3 regions of the Dermacoccus sp. GAS27A genome follow, and region 3 is predicted to be linked to each of the others. Evidence: riboswitches for the same ligand, from Rfam matches in the RefSeq annotation. Region 3 holds a riboswitch; each other region holds the start of a gene.
What was found. A riboswitch is a leader RNA that binds a small molecule or an ion and turns the genes downstream of it on or off. The one in region 3 is predicted to bind S-adenosylmethionine.

Region 1 (5,496 bases), on a different contig from region 3:
CACCAAGCTCATCCCCGCGATCGACGCGCTGATGAACACCTCTCAGGGCGCCATCATGGTGAAGGCCGCCCTCAAGGAGCAGGGCGTCATCGACTCCGACGCCATCCGCCTGCCGCTGCTGCCCGCGGACGAGGCGATGTACGCCGTCCTGCGTGACGGCCTGACGAAGGCGGGGCTGCTGTGATGGAGAGTTCGCTCGAACTCGGCCCGCCGCCCGCGCTGGCGAAGAACGGTGCGCGCGTCATCGCGCTCGGCGGTCTCGGCGAGGTCGGCCGCAACATGACGGTCGTCGAGTACGGCGGACGCCTGCTCATCATCGACTGTGGTGTCCTCTTCCCCGAGGATCACCCGGGCGTCGATCTCATCCTGCCCGACTTCGACTACCTCAAGGATCGCCTCGACGACATCGAGGCCATCGTTTTGACGCACGGTCACGAGGACCACATCGGCGCGGTGCCGTACCTGCTGCGCATGAAGAACGACATCCCGCTCATCGGCTCGACGCTGACGCTCGCGCTCATCGAGGCGAAGCTCAAGGAGCACCGCATCCGCCCGTACACGATGGCGGTGAAGGAGGGCCAGCTCGAGAAGATCGGCCCGTTCGACTGCGAGTTCGTCGCCGTCAACCACTCGATCCCCGACGCGCTCGCCGTCTTCGTCCGCACGCCCGCAGGCAACCTGCTGTGCACCGGCGACTTCAAGATGGACCAGCTTCCGCTCGACGGCCGCATCACCGACCTGCGCGCGTTCGCGCGGCTCGGTGAGGAGGGCGTCGACCTGTTCCTCACCGACTCGACGAACGCCGAGGTGCCCGGCTTCACGACGCCGGAGAAGGACATCACGCCCGCGATCGAGCGCGTCTTCGAGAAGGCGGAGCGACGCATCATCGTCGCCTGCTTCTCCTCGCACGTGCACCGCGTGCAGCAGGTGCTCGACGCCGCCGAGGCCCACGGGCGCAAGGTCGCGATGGTCGGGCGCTCGATGGTGCGCAACATGACGATCGCCGCCGACCTCGGCTACCTCAAGGTGCCCGACAACGTGCTCGTCGACATCAAGAAGCTCGAGCAGATGCCCGAGGACGAGCAGGTGCTCATCTGCACCGGCTCGCAGGGTGAGCCGATGGCGGCGCTCGCGCGCATGGCGAACCGCGACCACCGTATCGACGTGGGGGAGGGCGACACCATCCTCATGGCGAGCTCGCTCATCCCGGGCAACGAGAACGCCGTCTACGGCCTCATCAACGGCCTCATGCGTCTCGGCGCCAATGTCGTGCACAAGGGCAACGCGATGGTGCACGTGTCCGGCCACGCCTCCGCCGGCGAGCTGCTGTACTGCTACAACGTCGTCAAGCCGAAGAACGTCATGCCGATCCACGGCGAGTGGCGTCACCTCGTCGCCAACGGCAAGCTCGCCGCCGCGACGGGTGTGCCGAGCGACCAGGTGCTGCTCGCCGAGAACGGCGTCGTCGTCGACCTCGTCAACGGCAAGGCTGCCATCACGGGCGCGGTGCCGGTCGGGTACGTCTACGTCGACGGTTCGCTCGTCGGTACGACCGACGAGGACATGCTCAAGGACCGCCGCATCCTGCGTGACGAGGGCTTCGTCACCGTCATCGTCGTGCGCGACGCGAAGACGGGCGCGATCCTCGCCGGCCCGGACATCCGCACGCGCGGCTTCGCCGAGGGCGACGAGGTGTTCGACCGCGTCCGGCCGAAGATCGAGCAGGCGCTGCTCGAGGCACGCAACAAGGGTGTCAAGGACAGCCACCAACTGCAGCAGGTCATCCGGCGCGCCGTGGGCGGTTTCGTCGGCGGCAAGCTGCGCCGCCGACCGATGATCATCCCGGTGGTCATCGACGCCTGACGCTTCGGGGGTATGTCAGGGGGTCGTGTGAGGCGGCTGAGATCGCCTCTGGCTGCCATCTCGGATGAATGAAGGGTGCGACGCGTGTGACGCGTCGCACCCTTCGTCCGTTGGGGTGCAACTGGATTCGAAATGGACGTCGAGGTTTGTTATTGAGCGTGGTCAAAAAAACTCGCATGAGCGCGCGAGCGGGCCCTTCGACAGGAGCCACCGCGTCGGCATCCCGTATCTGACGAAATGCGGCGGTGAGCCCCTCGCTGGGGCCCACCGCCGCTCGTTCTCCTCACCAGGGGCGGGGCTCTGAGAGGTCTCGTCGGTCGGTGACGGGGCTCCACCCGAGGCCCGGGGTGTGGGTGTAGTCGAAGGCGGGCCCATGGGTGACGAGAGCACGCACGGCGTCGACGAGGCGTCGTGCGTGCTCTGTCGTCGTGGCGAGACCGATCGAGGCGCGCACTGCCGTCGCGCCCTCGCCGAGGCGCGCGTCGCAGAGCAGGTGAGCGCAGAATCGCCCGTCGCGCACAGCGATGCCGTGCTCGTCTGCGAGCACCTGAGCGACGAGCGTCGGGTCGTATCCGGCGACGGTGAACGTCGTGACGCCGACGTTGTCGCTCGCATTCCGCCTTGGCGCGCCATCGTCGAGGTGAGCGTCCGCGGCATTCTGCTCGTCGAAGAGTTCGACGATCCTCACGCCGTCGATCGAGGCGAGACCGTCGCGGACGATGGCGTGGATCTTCTCCTCGCGCGCCTCGGCTTCGCCGCGCTGCGCGGACAGCGTCGAGGCTGCGGCCGCGAGCGCGATGGCCCCGACCGCGTTCGGGGTGCCGCCCTCGTGGCGTGCGGGCGCGGGCGCCCAGGCGACGTCGCCGGCGCCTGACGCATCTTCGCTGACGCGGTGGCTCGCGCCGCCGGCGCGGAAGTACGGAGGGGCGGTGTCGAGCCAGTCGCGGCGCCCGACGAGGGCTCCTGAACCGTACGGCGCGTAGGCCTTGTGGCCGGACAGAGCGACGTAGTCGATGCCCCAGGCGTCGATGTCGACGCGGCGGTGCGGGGCGAGCTGCGCGGCGTCGAGAGCCGTCCGCGCCTCATGCCGGCGGGCGACGGCGGCGAGGCGCTCGATGGGCCACACCTCGCCCGTCACGTTGCAGGCGCCGGTGATGAGGACCAACACGGGAGCATCGTTGTGGGCGCGGAATTCCGCCAGAGCGACGTCGAGGTAACCCTCAGCCTCGGCGTGAGAGTGAGGGATCGGCAGCCGCGTCGTCCGCTCGTCCGCCCACGGCAGCAGCGCTGCGTGGTGCATCGAGCGGAACACGAAGACCTGCGTCTGTTGCGGCAGACAGTGGGCCAACAGGTTGAGCGCGTCCGAGGTGTTGCGCGTGAAGACGGTCACGTCGTCCTCGCGCGCGCCGACGAACGCGGCGACCTCCTGCCGAGCCTCCTCGTACCACCGGGTCGTCAGCTGCGACGCCCGTCCCGCACCGCGATGCACCGAACCGTACGTGCGCAGGGTCGTGTCGACGGCCCGTGCGACGGCCTGCAGCGCGGGAGCCGTCGCGCCATGGTCGAAGTTCGCGTGCTCGACGACGCGCCCGTCGAGCGTCGCGACGCCGAGATCGGCGCCGATCGTGGCCAGGGCGACATTGGCCTGCTGCGACGCGTCCGCGCGATGATAGGTAGCCGTGGGCGTCTCGCGACGGGACCCGCCGGGGTGCGCGGGCTGGGTGTGGTGACGCTCGGGGTCCGCGACGGGAGTTCCGGGGGTTACGGCATGAGCGGGGCGGCTCGTGTGGCTCGCAGCGTGGCGGCGCGCGTCGGAGTCAAGGATCGAGAGAATGGCAGAACGGGGCATCGAGGCTCCTCGAGTCAGGGGCCTCGCCGTCGCCAGATGGCTCGGCCCGCGCTTGCCGACACCGGTGCTGGTGGCGGCCAGGTCGTCACCCGGAGCACCCCACCGCGGTGGAGGGTTGCCGTCCAGCAAGCCGGGGCTGTGCGCTGGAACTCATGACCTACGTGAACGCTCGCACCCGGCCCTCCGCCGCGTCCACCGACGAGCGGCCGGAGGTTCGCATCGTGAGATCAACTGTGGCATCGCGGATGGCGAGCGCCGCGCGCAAGAGTCGGCGTCTCGCGGTGGGGATGCCCGTGGTCCCCCGGGCAGCTGGCGGCGCCTCCGACAAGGGTCAGGGCGCTGTCGGATGCGAGCGCGTCAACGCGCCAGCGCATCGGGACGCGGATTCGAAGGTGTCGAGCCGACCCGCCGTCACCATTGGACCCGTGTCACGGCGTGGGTCCGCGAAAACGGCCGGAACCCCCACTAGCCTTGCGGGGTGGCGACCCGAAACAGACCAGCGAACGACAGCGTCCTCGTCGCGAAGAAGGCCTCTTCGCAGCCGCGCGCCAAGAGCTCGCGCCCGGCCGGCGCATCTGCGGCCTCGACGACGCGCGCCCGCACGACCCCGCCGAAGTCGAGCGCACCACGTTCGGGCGGCACGACGAAGAATGCACCCGCGCGCAAGACCGGCTCGTCGCGAGGGGCTGCTGAAGCGCGTCCCTCCGCGTCCGGTCGCGCTGCTCGTGGCGCGTGGATGGGTGTTTCGCACGTCGCCGGCGGCACCGTCCGCCGCGTCGGCGCCGCCGCTTCTGACCTCGAACCCGAACACCGTCGCGACGGGCTCGGTTTCGCCCTCCTCGCCCTCGGCATCGTCGTCGCTGCGCGGGAGTGGTGGGGGCTGCCCGGCATGTTCGGGGACGTCGTCCACGCCGTCGCGGCCGGCACGTTCGGCGTCATCGCCTACGTTCTGCCCGTCGTCCTCATCGGCATGGCCATCCACATGTTCCGCCACCCGCGGGGGCACCAGCCGACCAACCGCATGACGATCGGACTGACGATCCTCGCGCTCGGCTCGACGGGGATCGCCCACCTCGTCGGCGGGCGTCCGTCGACAGGGGTTTCGACCGCGGTGCGCGGCGCAGGCGGCATCCTCGGCGTCATCACGGGAGGGCCGCTGTCTGCCGCGCTCACGGTGTGGGGCGCGGGCATCATCCTCGCGCTCGTGTCGTTCTTCGGTTTCCTCGTGCTGACGCGCACGCCCGTCAATCGCATCCCGCAGCGCATCCGCGAGGTCGAGGCGCAGATCTTCGGCCACCCCCTCGATGAACGCGACGACGAGGGCGAGCTGCTTCAGCGTGACGCCGTCGCCGACGACCTGCACGGCGCCGACATCGGCAACCGCGCGCGGGGCGGCTCGCGTCGCGGCGCGGGTGACGACGCCCGGCGCGGCGATGAGCCCTACGAGCAGGCCGCCGAGGTCGTCGGCAAGGGACCGCGCGGCAAGGGCCGTGGCACATCACGCAACCCGCTCAACCGCCGTCGCGGTGAGCAGCAGATCTACGACATCGACACGATCGACGGCGCCCCGGCGGGCGTCGATCAGACGCGAGAGATGCCCGACGGCGGCTCTGACGACGAGCGCGCCGGCGACGCGAGCGCCGCTGCGCTCGCGCGAGCCCGGGCATCGCGCTCCGGAGCGTCGCCGGCAGGGGAGGCGGCAGGTGGGGCAGCGCGCCGCTCCGCACCCATGGATTCCGTCGACGATGCCGTTGTCGACCAGGCCTCCGCACGTGCGGCGCAGG
Region 2 (5,496 bases), on a different contig from region 3:
GCGTCGTCACCGCTACGCCAGAGGTGACGCGTGGGTTGCGCTCGCCTCAGAGACGCAGGCAAGGCGCGTGCCGCCGCGCGATCGAGCCAGCAGATGGCTTGGTCGTCCACGCCGTACAGCAGGAACGTGTCCTTGAGCTCGAACGTCACCCGCTCGGGCTCGTCGCGCAGGCCGAGGTCGTGCGCGACGCTGCGGGGCACGACGAACGGCTGATCGACCGGCATCGTCCAAGCGCGCCACTGGAGCAGCTGCTCGTGCGTCACCTCGATGCCGAGCACCTCGCGTACGGGCGCACCGGACGGGCTCATGCAAGCCTCTTCTGCCATTCGATCATCGTGCCCTCGCGTTCGTAGCCGAGCTCGGAGTTGATCCGCAGCATGTGGGTGTTCGTCTCGTCGTTCCAGGTGCGCTGCACCTCGACGCCCGGCGCGACCTGCGCCAGCAGCAGCGACACCGCAGCCTTGACCCGGTAGCCGAGCCGGCGCCCACGGTGCGCGGCGTCGACGAGGGTGTCGTCCTGGTAGGCGATCCAAGGCGTCTCCGCGGGAACGCTGACGTGCGTGAACGCGGCCATCTGCCCGCTCGGTCGGTGCCACGCCACGGCCTCGACGACGCGTCGGCCCTGAGCGCGTGCGGTGTCGAACAGCTCGTGCACCCGCGCGGCATCCCACGTCTCCGGTTCGATCGCAACGTCACCGAGCGGGGTGTCGGTCGACATCATCGCTCCGAAACGGGCCCGCTCCTCGAGCCACTGCGACGGGAGGTCGTCGACGGCCGTCTCGACGACATACTCGTCGTCGAACGCGAGGGCGGCACGCATCTGTGCGGCGACGGCGTCGCTCACCGGCAGACGCTGAGCGTTGCGCACGCACGTCTGGGCCTGAGCGAACCCTCGGGCAGCGAGGAAGGCGCCTGCGGCGTCAGGCTGGCCGACGGGCGTCTGCGTCTCGACGAGGACCGTCGTACGTCCCTCGTCCTGCATGATCTCCTCCGCGGCTGAGAGCAACGCCGAGCCGACACCCCGTCGTCGCGCGGGAGCCAGCACGTCGAGGTGGAGAAACGCGAGGCGGGTGTTGTCGCGGCGCGGCAGGACGAGCTCGGCGGCACCGACGACGCCAGCTGCTGTGTCCACGCCATCATCCTGGATGTCGGCTGCTCCCCCAACGGCGTCGTCGTCGCACGAGGCTTCCCCCTCGACGGCGACGAACGCATGACGCGTCTCGGATTCCTTGCCCCACATGGCGCGCAGCTCGTCGGCGGGGTAGGCGGTCGTGTGCTTGCCCCACTGCTCGTGGCCCACCGTCATGAACACCTGCGCCCAGGCGTCGAACAGCGGGGCGGACGGGCCGATCTGACGAATGCGCATGGCGACATTGCACTCAGCACCAGCTGCGTACGCAACCGGTTTTTCGGCGCGTCCGCCTGGATCGTGCGACAACCCGTTCATGCCGGCGGAGGCTCGGGCCGGAATGCCTCGACCGCCGGCGGTGTTGTCTCGGAACCCGAGGAAAGGCACCTCATGTTCACTCGAAAGCACACCCGAACGCCCGAGGCGAGCGACCTGCACGACGTCCTCGACGTGCCGATGTTCTCCGAACTGCCCGACGGCTCGGCGACCCTGTACGTCGCGATGGGCTGCTTCTGGGGCGCCGAACGCATCTTCTGGAAGATTCCGGGCGTCGTCACCACGGCCGTCGGGTACATGGGCGGCCACGCCACCGAGCCGACATACGAAGATGTCTGTGGCGGCGGCACGGGCCACACCGAGACGGTCATGGTGGCCTACGACCCGTCGCGCGTGTCCGAACGCGAGCTGCTCAAGGCGTTCTGGGAGAACCACGACCCGACGACCGCGAACCGGCAGGGCAACGACGTCGGCACGCAGTACCGCTCGGCGATCTACTGGACGACGCCGCAGCAGGAGCGCGCTGCCCGCGAGACGTCCGCGCTCTTCCAGGAGGCACTCGACGACGCGGGTCGCGGCGCCATCACGACCGAGATGCGCCCGGCGGACGAGGCGGGCCCCTTCTGGCCGGCGGAGCTGTACCACCAGCAGTACCTGTCCAAGCACCCTGGCGGCTACTGCAACCACGGCTTCAAGGGCGTCACGTGCCCCGTCGGCGTCGCCGACCTGCCCGCGCAGACGGACGTCCTCCCGCCACGCTGACGACGACATGCACGGCGGCCGCTGAGCCGGTGGCCGATCAACCGGCCACCGCGGCGCACCGGCCGTCTCAGCGCACCTGGAAGGCCCGGCTCGTTCCGGTGTAGGCACTGACCTTGCCGTTCCAGCCGTTCTTCCAGTTGCCCTGCTGCACGAGGCGATACGTGCCTGCGGGCGTGCCGCGACGTATGCGCCACTCCACGGTGCATCGCGAGTACGAGACTCCCTCGCGCGACCAGACGTTCGAGGTGTCCCAGTCGTGGTCGTCGGGGACGTCGACCCACGACGAGCCGACCTGACGCTGCACCTTGACGAACGTGTCCATCGTGCGGAAGTCATTCTTCGGGTGGCCGCCGCGGAAGACCGCCCGCACGCTCGAACCAGCCGAGCACGTGGCGTCCGGCTGGGTCAGGACGTCACCGAAGTGCTGCCCGGGTGGGACGTCGTCGAACACGACGCCGGGGCCCTCGGCGCGTGACCGACGTCACACTCATCACCCACCTAGACGATCGTCCAAGCGGTGTGAAGAAATCACTCACCCGAGCCTCGACGGCGAAAGACGCCGCATCAGCCACCCCGCGTGTCGCACGTCACAATCTTCGCCCACGTCTCATCTCCAGTGCCACAACTTGACGCTTTGTCGTGCGCGGCTCTAATCTCGCTGCTGGTCAAGAGATCCGATGCAAAGCCCTGGCTGGTCGGACGGCAACCCTCACACGCGTGGCGGGGTGCTCCAGGTGATGACCCGGCCGCGTCGACCACGCGGCAAGCACGCTCGGCACCCAACGTGACGGCATCCTCGTGAGCCTTCCGTTGCGCTGCCCAGGCCGCGAAAGGTATGCCCCGCACGACACCGCGCACCGCGCCCCACCCCGGCGCTCCCGCCTTCACGCTGACTCCGCGCATCCGCGCCAGCTCCGCGCATTCGCATCCTTGCCGCCTCACCAGGAGAGATCATGACCGACAAGCACACCCCCGCCGACGAGACCTCGACGCCCGCCTCCTCCACGCATGACGCCACGAGCGCCGAGAACGGCGCGAGCGCCCTGCCCCCGAAACCGAAGAACAACACCGGCAAGTACGTCGCGATCGGCGCAGGCGTCCTCGTCGTCGCGCTGGCCGCCGGCATCGGGGCCAAGGTGCTCGGCGGGAGCAGTGACGACAAGCTGACCCACCTCAAGGTGGGCACGACGGAGGCGTCGGACCCGTACTGGAACCAGCTCGTCAAGGTGGGCAAGGACAAGTACGGTCTCGACCTCGAACCGGTCAACTTCTCGGACTACACCCAGGCCAACCCCGCGCTCTCCGAGGGCCAGGTCGACCTCAACCAGTTCCAGCACCTGCAGTTCCTCGCCGACTACAACACGAAGGCGAAGCAGAACCTCACGCCCATCGGCGCGACCTACATCGTTCCCCTGGCGCTGTACTCGAAGAAGCACACGAGCGTCGGCCAGTTCCCCCAGGGCGGCAAGATCGCCATCCCCAACGATCCGACGAACCAGGCACGCGCCTTGCTGCTGCTGCAGAGCGCCGGACTGCTGAAGCTCAAGGGTGGTGGCACCTCGCTGTCGACCCCGGCCGACATCGACGCCGGCGCCTCGAAGGTCACCGTCACAGCGGTCAACGCCGAGCAGACCGCCGCTGCGCTGCCGTCCGTCGACGGCGCGATCGTCAACAACAACTTCGCCGCGGATGCGAAGCTCGACCCGAGCAAGGCCCTGTTCAAGGACGACCCGCATGCGGCCTCGTCGAAGCCGTACATCAACGTCGTCGTCGCGCGCGCCGCGGACAAGGACAACGCCGACTACGCCAAGTTCGTCAAGGCCTACCACGACCCAAGCGTCGAGAAGCTCATCGAGGAGCGCACGAAGGGCACGAGCGTCCTCGTGAACAACTCCGCCTCCGACGTGCAGGGCATCCTCGCGAAGCTCGAGGCCCAGATCAAGGCGAAGGGATCGAAGTGACGGGCCCCTCCCCCACACTGACGAAGGCCGCCGCGCCGGCGAGTGACACCCCGCCCGCCGTCGCCTTCCACGATGTCGGCAAGACGTTCACCCGCGGCAAGAGCCAGGTGACGGCTCTCGACGGCATCACGACGCAGGTGGAGCGCGGACGCATCGTCGCCGTCATCGGTTTCTCCGGCGCCGGCAAGAGCACCCTCGTCCGTCTCATCAACGGCCTGGAGACGCCGACGCGCGGCCACGTGGAGATCGACGGCGTCGACCTCGCGTCGCTGTCCGCGAAGCAGGTGCGCGAGCTGCGCGGTCGCATCGGCATGGTGTTCCAGCAGTTCAACCTCATCCGCTCGCGCACGGTGTACGCCAACGTCGCCTACCCCCTCGAGGTCGCCGACTGGGACAAGGCGCGCCAGGAGGCGCGCATCACCGAGCTGCTCAGCTTCGTCGGGCTCACCGAGAAGGCGTGGGCCTACCCCGACGAGCTCTCCGGCGGGCAGAAGCAGCGCGTCGGCATCGCCCGTGCGCTCGCGACGAACCCGGAGATCCTGCTCGCCGACGAATCGACGTCCGCGCTCGACCCCGACACGACGAAGGACGTCCTCGCGCTGCTGCGCCGCGTCAACGACGAGCTCGGCGTGACGATCGTCGTCATCACCCACGAGATGGACGTCGTGCGCGAACTCGCCGACGACGTCGTCGTCCTCGAGGCCGGGCGGATCGTCGAGTCCGGGCGCACCGTCGACGTCCTCGGCGCGCCGCAGGCGGACGCGACGCGCCGCCTCGTCGACGCCACCCTGCGGAACGTGCCCGACGCACGCGAGAGCGCCCGGCTGCGCGCTGCCCACGACGGGCGCCTCGCGACGCTGACGGTTCACGACCCGCGCGAGTTCGGCCGTGTCCTGGCCCGCATGTCCGCACACGGCGTCGAACCGGAGATCGTGCACGGCGGCCTCACACCGCTCAAGGACGACACCCTGACGACGTTGACGCTCGCCCTGCGCGGCGACGACGCCGCCGTCACCACCGTGCTCGACGAACTGCGTCTCGCCGCCGACGTCGAGGAGGTCGCCGCATGATGCCCGCAACCGATTGGGAGGCGCTGCGCCCCACGATCGTCACCGCGGTGGGCGAGACGCTGCTCATGGTCGGCGCGACGATCATCATGGGCGGCCTGCTCGGCCTCGCCCTCGGCGTGCTGCTCAACACCACACGACGCGGCGGCATCCTCGAGAACCGAGTTCTGCACACGGTGCTCAACGTTCTCGTCAACATCATCCGACCGATCCCGTTCATCATCTTCGCCGCCGCTCTCGGGCCGTTGACGCTCGCCGTCACGGGCTCGACGATCGGTGCGAAGTCGATGATCTTCCCGCT
Region 3 (5,496 bases):
GGCGCGTGACGCCGGATTCTCGGTGCTGCAGCACACCAGCACCTGCTCGATGCCGAGCGCCCGCGCCTCGTCGAGACCGAGCATCAACGCGCCCTTGGCGACGCCCCGCCCACGAGCGCTGGGACGCACCGAGTAGCCGATGTGACCGATCGCCTCATAGAGCACCTCGGTGAGGGTGTGACGCAGGGCCAGAAATCCGACGATGTCGCCCTCCCCCGCCCGCGGGCCGTCCAACACCCAGAAATAGCTGCAGTGCACGAATCCCTCAGGCGGCGGGACGGTCGTATCGCCCTGGCGCGCACGATCGGCGAGGTAGGCGTCGAACCCGGCGCGCGACGTGTCGACGATGTCGTCGCGACGATAGCCCGTGCCGTCCTTCGGCGACGCGCCGAACTCGTCGAACGCGCCCCTCCAGTCGTCGTAGCGAGCGGCGTCGGGCCTGATGAGCGTCAGCATCCCGTCATTCCATCACCGTGCGACGCCCCCGGCGACTGATTTTCCCGACGGCCGGCTGGACGAATGTGCACGCAAACCGCCGATGGGGACAGGATTCGCCGATGTGGACGGGATTCGCGAAGGGGGACGAAAATCGCAGTGGGGTACATGACGACGTGGTGCGGGCCCCAGAGACCCGCACCGCGTCATGTCAGTTCGCACCGTCAGGCGGCCGCGCCACCCGTCAGCCCGTTGACGCCGACGGGCTTGTCGCCCCCGACCGTCACACGCCTCATGGCGCGCGGGCCGAGGTTGGCGTCGACGTAGTCGCGGTTGGCGTAGTGCGACGTCGCACGGTTGTCCCAGATGCCGACGTCGCCGGGCGCCCAGCGGTGACGGATCGTGTGCTCGGGCTGCGTCAGGTGCGCATACAGCGCGTCGAGGATCGCCCGCGACTCGGCCTGCGACACGCCGACGACGTGGGAGGTGAAACCGGGGTTGACGAACAGCCCACGCCGTCCCGTCTCGGGATGGACGCGCACGACGGGGTGCTCGACGACGGGCAGCTCGGTGACGACCTTGCCGTTCCATTCCTGCCCACCATGCTTGCGCAGGTACGCGCCCCATTCGCGGTTGCCGTCGTGGGCGGCGATGAGCTGGTCGACGAGGCCGCGGAACGGCTTCGACAGCGAGTCGTACGCCGCCTGAGCGTCGGCCCAGGAGGTGTCGCCGCCGTAGTCGGGCAGCGTCACGGCGCGCAGGATGCTGATGGCCGGCGGCTCCTTCATGAACGTGACGTCCGTGTGCCACTCGTCGGAGAACGAGAACTCGGGGTCGGAGGAGTCGATCGAGTAGATCTCCTTGCGCTCGTGCGTGCTCGCGACGGGGTGACCCGCCGTCAGCTCACCGAGCAGGTTGCCGAGGCGCACCTGCGCGTCGTCGTCGAACGCGTCCTGACCGCGGAAGAAGAGCACCTTGTGCGCGAGCAGCGCGCGGCGCAGGTCGAACGCTATCGCGTCGTCGACCTGCGCGAGGTCGACGCCGTGGACGATTGCGCCGAACGCCGGGCCGAGGCGTTCGATGCGCAGCCCGGGCGTCGCGACGGTGCCGCCGTGGCGCGCCGCTGCGCCGCTCGCGGAGTCGACGTTCGTGTCGGGCGTGGTGTCGAGGAGTGTCATGGCAGACCCTTCGTTGCGCTTGCCGCCGCGTCGGTCGACGGGCGGCCGGGTCGTTACTCGGGGCACCCCGGCGCACCGTGTGCGTTCGCATGGGGGTTGCCGCCCGGCCAGCCGAGACTTCGCGCCGGGGCTCGTGACCCACGCATAACGTAGCACTCACCTATTCAAAATAGCGAGTTATGCAAAGGGGCTGCCCGGGCACCGGACGCGCCTTCGGGTTCCAACCACGCCCGGCACCGTGCGCGGCATCACGACACGGCTGCTACGGGGCGAGTCAGTGCTCGCGATCCGCCATCTCACCCGCCGTCGCTGGCCCGGGGCGATGCCCGGCACACGACAGCGGCCGACGACCTCGTCGAGGTCGTCGGCCGTCACCGTGCGCGCAACAGGTCAACCCTGCCGACGCGACGCCCAGTGCGAGCCCAGCGGGTAGCCGCCGTTGTCGCCGTTGTCGGTCGTCTTCGTGGCGAGCACCTGGTGCAGGTGCAGCCAGCCCTCCTCGAACCCGAGGCGTGAACCGGCCATGTAGATGCCCCACACCTGCGCGGTCGGCAGGCCCGCCTCGGCGACGCAGAAATCCCAGTTCGCCTCGAGGTTGCGGCACCAGTCGCGCAGCGTCAGGGCGTACGACAGGCGCAGGTTCTCGTCATGCTGAACCTCGAAACCGGCGTCGTGGCACCCACTGATGAGCCGCCCCGGCGAGGCGAGCTCGCCGTCGGGGAAGACATAGCGATCGGTGAACGGCTCCGGCTTGGCCGATGCCGAGTCGTCGCGACGCGTGATGCAGTGGTTGAGCAGGCGGCCACCGTCGCGCAGCTTCGAGTGCAGGAACGAGAAGTAGTTGGCGTAGTTCTTCACGCCGATGTGCTCCGTGAGGCCGATCGAGCTGACGGCGTCGAAGCCCGTCTCGGTGACGTCGCGGTAGTCGCCGTGGCGGATCTCGACGAGGCCCTCGAGGCCCGCCTCACGCACGGCGCGCTGACCCCACTCGGCCTGTTCCTTGCTCAGGGTGACGCCTATGACGTGGACGCCGCGCTCGCGAGCGGCGTGCATCGCCATGCCGCCCCAGCCGCAGCCGACGTCGAGCAGCCGTTGGCCGGGCTGCAGGTCGAGCTTGTCGGCGACGAGGGCGAACTTGCGCTCCTGCGCGTCCTCGAGGGTGTCGTCCAGCGTGTCGAACACGGCGCACGTGTAGGCCATCGACTCACCGAGCACCTTCTCGTAGAACGCGTTCGAGACGTCGTAGTGGTGCTTGATCGAGTCGGCGGCGCGGCCCACCGGGTTCACCTTGGCGAGGTGGCGCTTCCAGCGGGGCTCGTTCTCGACCTCGGGCAGCGGCGGGTGGACGAACGCCTTCGGCCCCAGCTGTTTGACGACGGGCGCGAGCGCCGACGCAACGCCCTTCGGCGTCAGCTGCTTCGTGCGCACGTCACGCTTGATGCGGCTGAACACCTCGTAGGGGTCACCAGGGTGGAAACCGGTGCCGGTCAGCGTGCCCGTCAGATAGGCGCGGGCGAGGCCGAGATCGCCAGGGGCGCTGAGGAGGTAGCGCAGCCCCTCCTCGCTCTCGACACGCACGGCGATGTCGCTGTCACGCGGGCCGATGTCGGTGCCGTCGTACGCCGTGATGCGGAAGGGCAACGGCTCCTCCAACACGGCCTGGACGGCCTGGGCGACGAGGGGGGTGGCGGTCGTGGTCTGGCTCATGCGTGCGTCCTCATCTTGTCAGCGAACTCAAGAAGGCGGCCCTGCGGGTCGTACTTCGTCTTCATGCGGCGGTATTCGGCTGCGCCGTACAGCGCTTCGAACGTCTCGGCGTCGTAGTAGACGTCGGAATAGAGCGACTTGTGGCCGTGCATCGTCGGCAGCACGGCCTCGATGTCGCGGTTGACGTCGCCGTCAGACCGCCCGGGGGTGATGGCGACGGTGCCCCAGAACCCGACGTTGACGTACGTGCGGTTCGGTTCGAGCTGGTACAGCGGCCACGCGTCGTCGCCGCGCAGGCGCAGCGGGCACACCCACACGGGCGTCATGCCGACGTGCTCGTCGAACCACGGCATGAACGTCTCGAGCTGTTCGAGGGGCACTTCGACGTCCTGCACGACGCGCTCGCGCGGCAGTTCGCCGCGCATCTCGTCGATCTTCGCGGCGAAGCCCCAGCGGTTCTCCCACCCGACGATGCGGTGGTAGAAGTCGCTGCGACGGTACTTGCGCGGCCACACGCGTCGCACCTTCGGGTTCTGTGCGAAGAACGCGTCGGAGCACCAGAACCAGTCGGTGTCCCAACGCCAGATGTAGTCGTGCGCGCTCAAGGTGTCGCGGTCGAGCTCACTGATGCTCTTGTAGAAGATGTTCTGCCCCGTGTAGTCGCTCGGGCGGCGGCGCGTCTCGGGGAAGAAGTTGGCGAGCACGAGATAGGCCTCGTCCTTGCTGACAATCATGCCGTCGAGGCCGTCGACGCGTTCGCCCTGCCACTCGCCGGTCTCGACGATGGCGTCGATCGCTCGCGTCATGGCTGCGACGCTCGCGAACCGCACGTTGCGCGTCTCGACGAGGTCACCGATCGGCTGCAGTTCGATGCGCAGACGCGTTGCGTAGCCCAGGCTGCCGTAGCTGTTGGGGAAGGCGCGGAAGAGGTCGGCGTGCTCGTTGGTCGGCGAGGCGGTGAGCAGCTCGCCGGTGCCGGTGAGGATGTCCATCTCGAGGACGGATTCGTGCGGCAGCCCGTTCTTGAACGACGTCGACTCGATGCCGAGGCCGGTCACGGCGCCGCCGAGGGTGATCGTGCGCAACTGCGGGACGACGAGCGGCATGAGGCCGTGCTCGAGGGTAGCGGCGACGAGGTTCTCGTACGTGCACATGCCCTGGACATCGGCCGTGCGAGCGTCGGCGTCGATTCTGATGACGCCCGTCAGGCCGCTGACATCGAGGCCCACCTTCGCCTTCTCACGCGGACGGAAGAGGTTCGAGGTCTTCTTCGCGAGGCGCACCGTGGCGCCGGCGGGGATGGCTTCGAAGGAGGCCCTCAACTGCGCGACGGCAGAGGCGTGAGCGGCCTCACCGGCCAGTTCCACACTGGGCTGTTTTTTCTTATCGAACATCTATGCTCTCCACGTCTCAGGAAGTTACGCCTGCCCCGGCTGCAGCATCAAATCAGGCCGGATCATTCCCGAGCAACCGCTCGACCCAGGCGTTGCGGAACATGCCGGACGGGTCATGCCGACGCGCCTCGCCGTCGAGGGCATGCAGTCCGGGGAACTGTTCGCTGAGCTGCTGTGGCGGTGCCGCGTGCAGCTTGCCCCAGTGCGGGCGCGGGTGGCCGAGTGCAGCTTCGAGGGCCGGCAGTTCACGGCGGACGGCGTCGGGGTCGCGGCGCCAGGTGAGGTGGATGGCGAGCATCTCGCCGGTGGCGAACGGGCTCGCACTGAGGCTGTCGCCGGCGACGGCGCGAATCTCCATCGAGTGCGCGAGGCGGGCGAAGACGTCGGCGAAGCGTGGCAGCGCTCGCAGGGCGTCCGCGACCGTTTCACGTGAAACGAAGTACTCGCTCTGCACCTCGTCGCCGACGCTGGGGGCGAAGTCGCTGCGGAAGTGAGTCAGCCGTTCGGCGCTCGGCCCGTGAACACCGAGCTGCTCAGTCACCGCGACGGGATCAGCGCCTGGGCTCGGGTGACGAGGGCTCGTGGCGGCGCGGGCGCCGGCGAGCTGCGCCGAAGCATCGACGCCGCGCGGACGCTTGGCGAAGAGCAACGCCCGACCGCCGTCGCTCCAGTCGGGGGCGATGCTGAACGAGTAGAGCGGGCGCGTCAGATCGTCGAGATGGTCGACGAGGGTGTCGTATTCGAGCCCCTCGTACACCGTCGTCGCGATGTCGAACGCGGGC

Region 1: linked by a shared signal. The riboswitch ahead of ABH936_RS00425 (aminotransferase class V-fold PLP-dependent enzyme) and the one ahead of ABH936_RS11635 (TauD/TfdA family dioxygenase) in region 3 are both predicted to bind S-adenosylmethionine.
Region 2: linked by a shared signal. The riboswitch ahead of ABH936_RS05125 (MetQ/NlpA family ABC transporter substrate-binding protein) and the one ahead of ABH936_RS11635 (TauD/TfdA family dioxygenase) in region 3 are both predicted to bind S-adenosylmethionine.

What each region holds. Positions count from the first base shown of each region.
Region 1 covers NZ_JBIYDW010000001.1:81,662-87,157, forward strand. The annotation lists gene dapA (4-hydroxy-tetrahydrodipicolinate synthase) at 1-184, shown strand, start outside; gene ABH936_RS00420 (ribonuclease J) at 184-1,863, shown strand; gene ABH936_RS00425 (aminotransferase class V-fold PLP-dependent enzyme) at 2,147-3,712, opposite strand; SAM riboswitch class IV at 3,756-3,870, opposite strand; gene ABH936_RS00430 (DNA translocase FtsK 4TM domain-containing protein) at 4,191-5,496, shown strand, end outside.
Region 2 covers NZ_JBIYDW010000003.1:319,945-325,440, forward strand. The annotation lists gene ABH936_RS05105 (hypothetical protein) at 1-308, opposite strand, end outside; gene ABH936_RS05110 (GNAT family N-acetyltransferase) at 305-1,366, opposite strand; gene msrA (peptide-methionine (S)-S-oxide reductase MsrA) at 1,520-2,167, shown strand; gene ABH936_RS05120 (neutral/alkaline non-lysosomal ceramidase C-terminal domain-containing protein) at 2,235-2,618, opposite strand; SAM riboswitch class IV at 2,831-2,942, shown strand; gene ABH936_RS05125 (MetQ/NlpA family ABC transporter substrate-binding protein) at 3,121-4,128, shown strand; gene ABH936_RS05130 (methionine ABC transporter ATP-binding protein) at 4,125-5,198, shown strand; gene ABH936_RS05135 (methionine ABC transporter permease) at 5,195-5,496, shown strand, end outside.
Region 3 covers NZ_JBIYDW010000010.1:125,394-130,889, forward strand. The annotation lists gene ABH936_RS11630 (GNAT family N-acetyltransferase) at 1-456, opposite strand, end outside; gene ABH936_RS11635 (TauD/TfdA family dioxygenase) at 660-1,613, opposite strand; SAM riboswitch class IV at 1,624-1,752, opposite strand; gene ABH936_RS11640 (class I SAM-dependent methyltransferase) at 2,004-3,320, opposite strand; gene ABH936_RS11645 (FAD-binding oxidoreductase) at 3,317-4,714, opposite strand; gene ABH936_RS11650 (FAD-binding protein) at 4,767-5,496, opposite strand, start outside.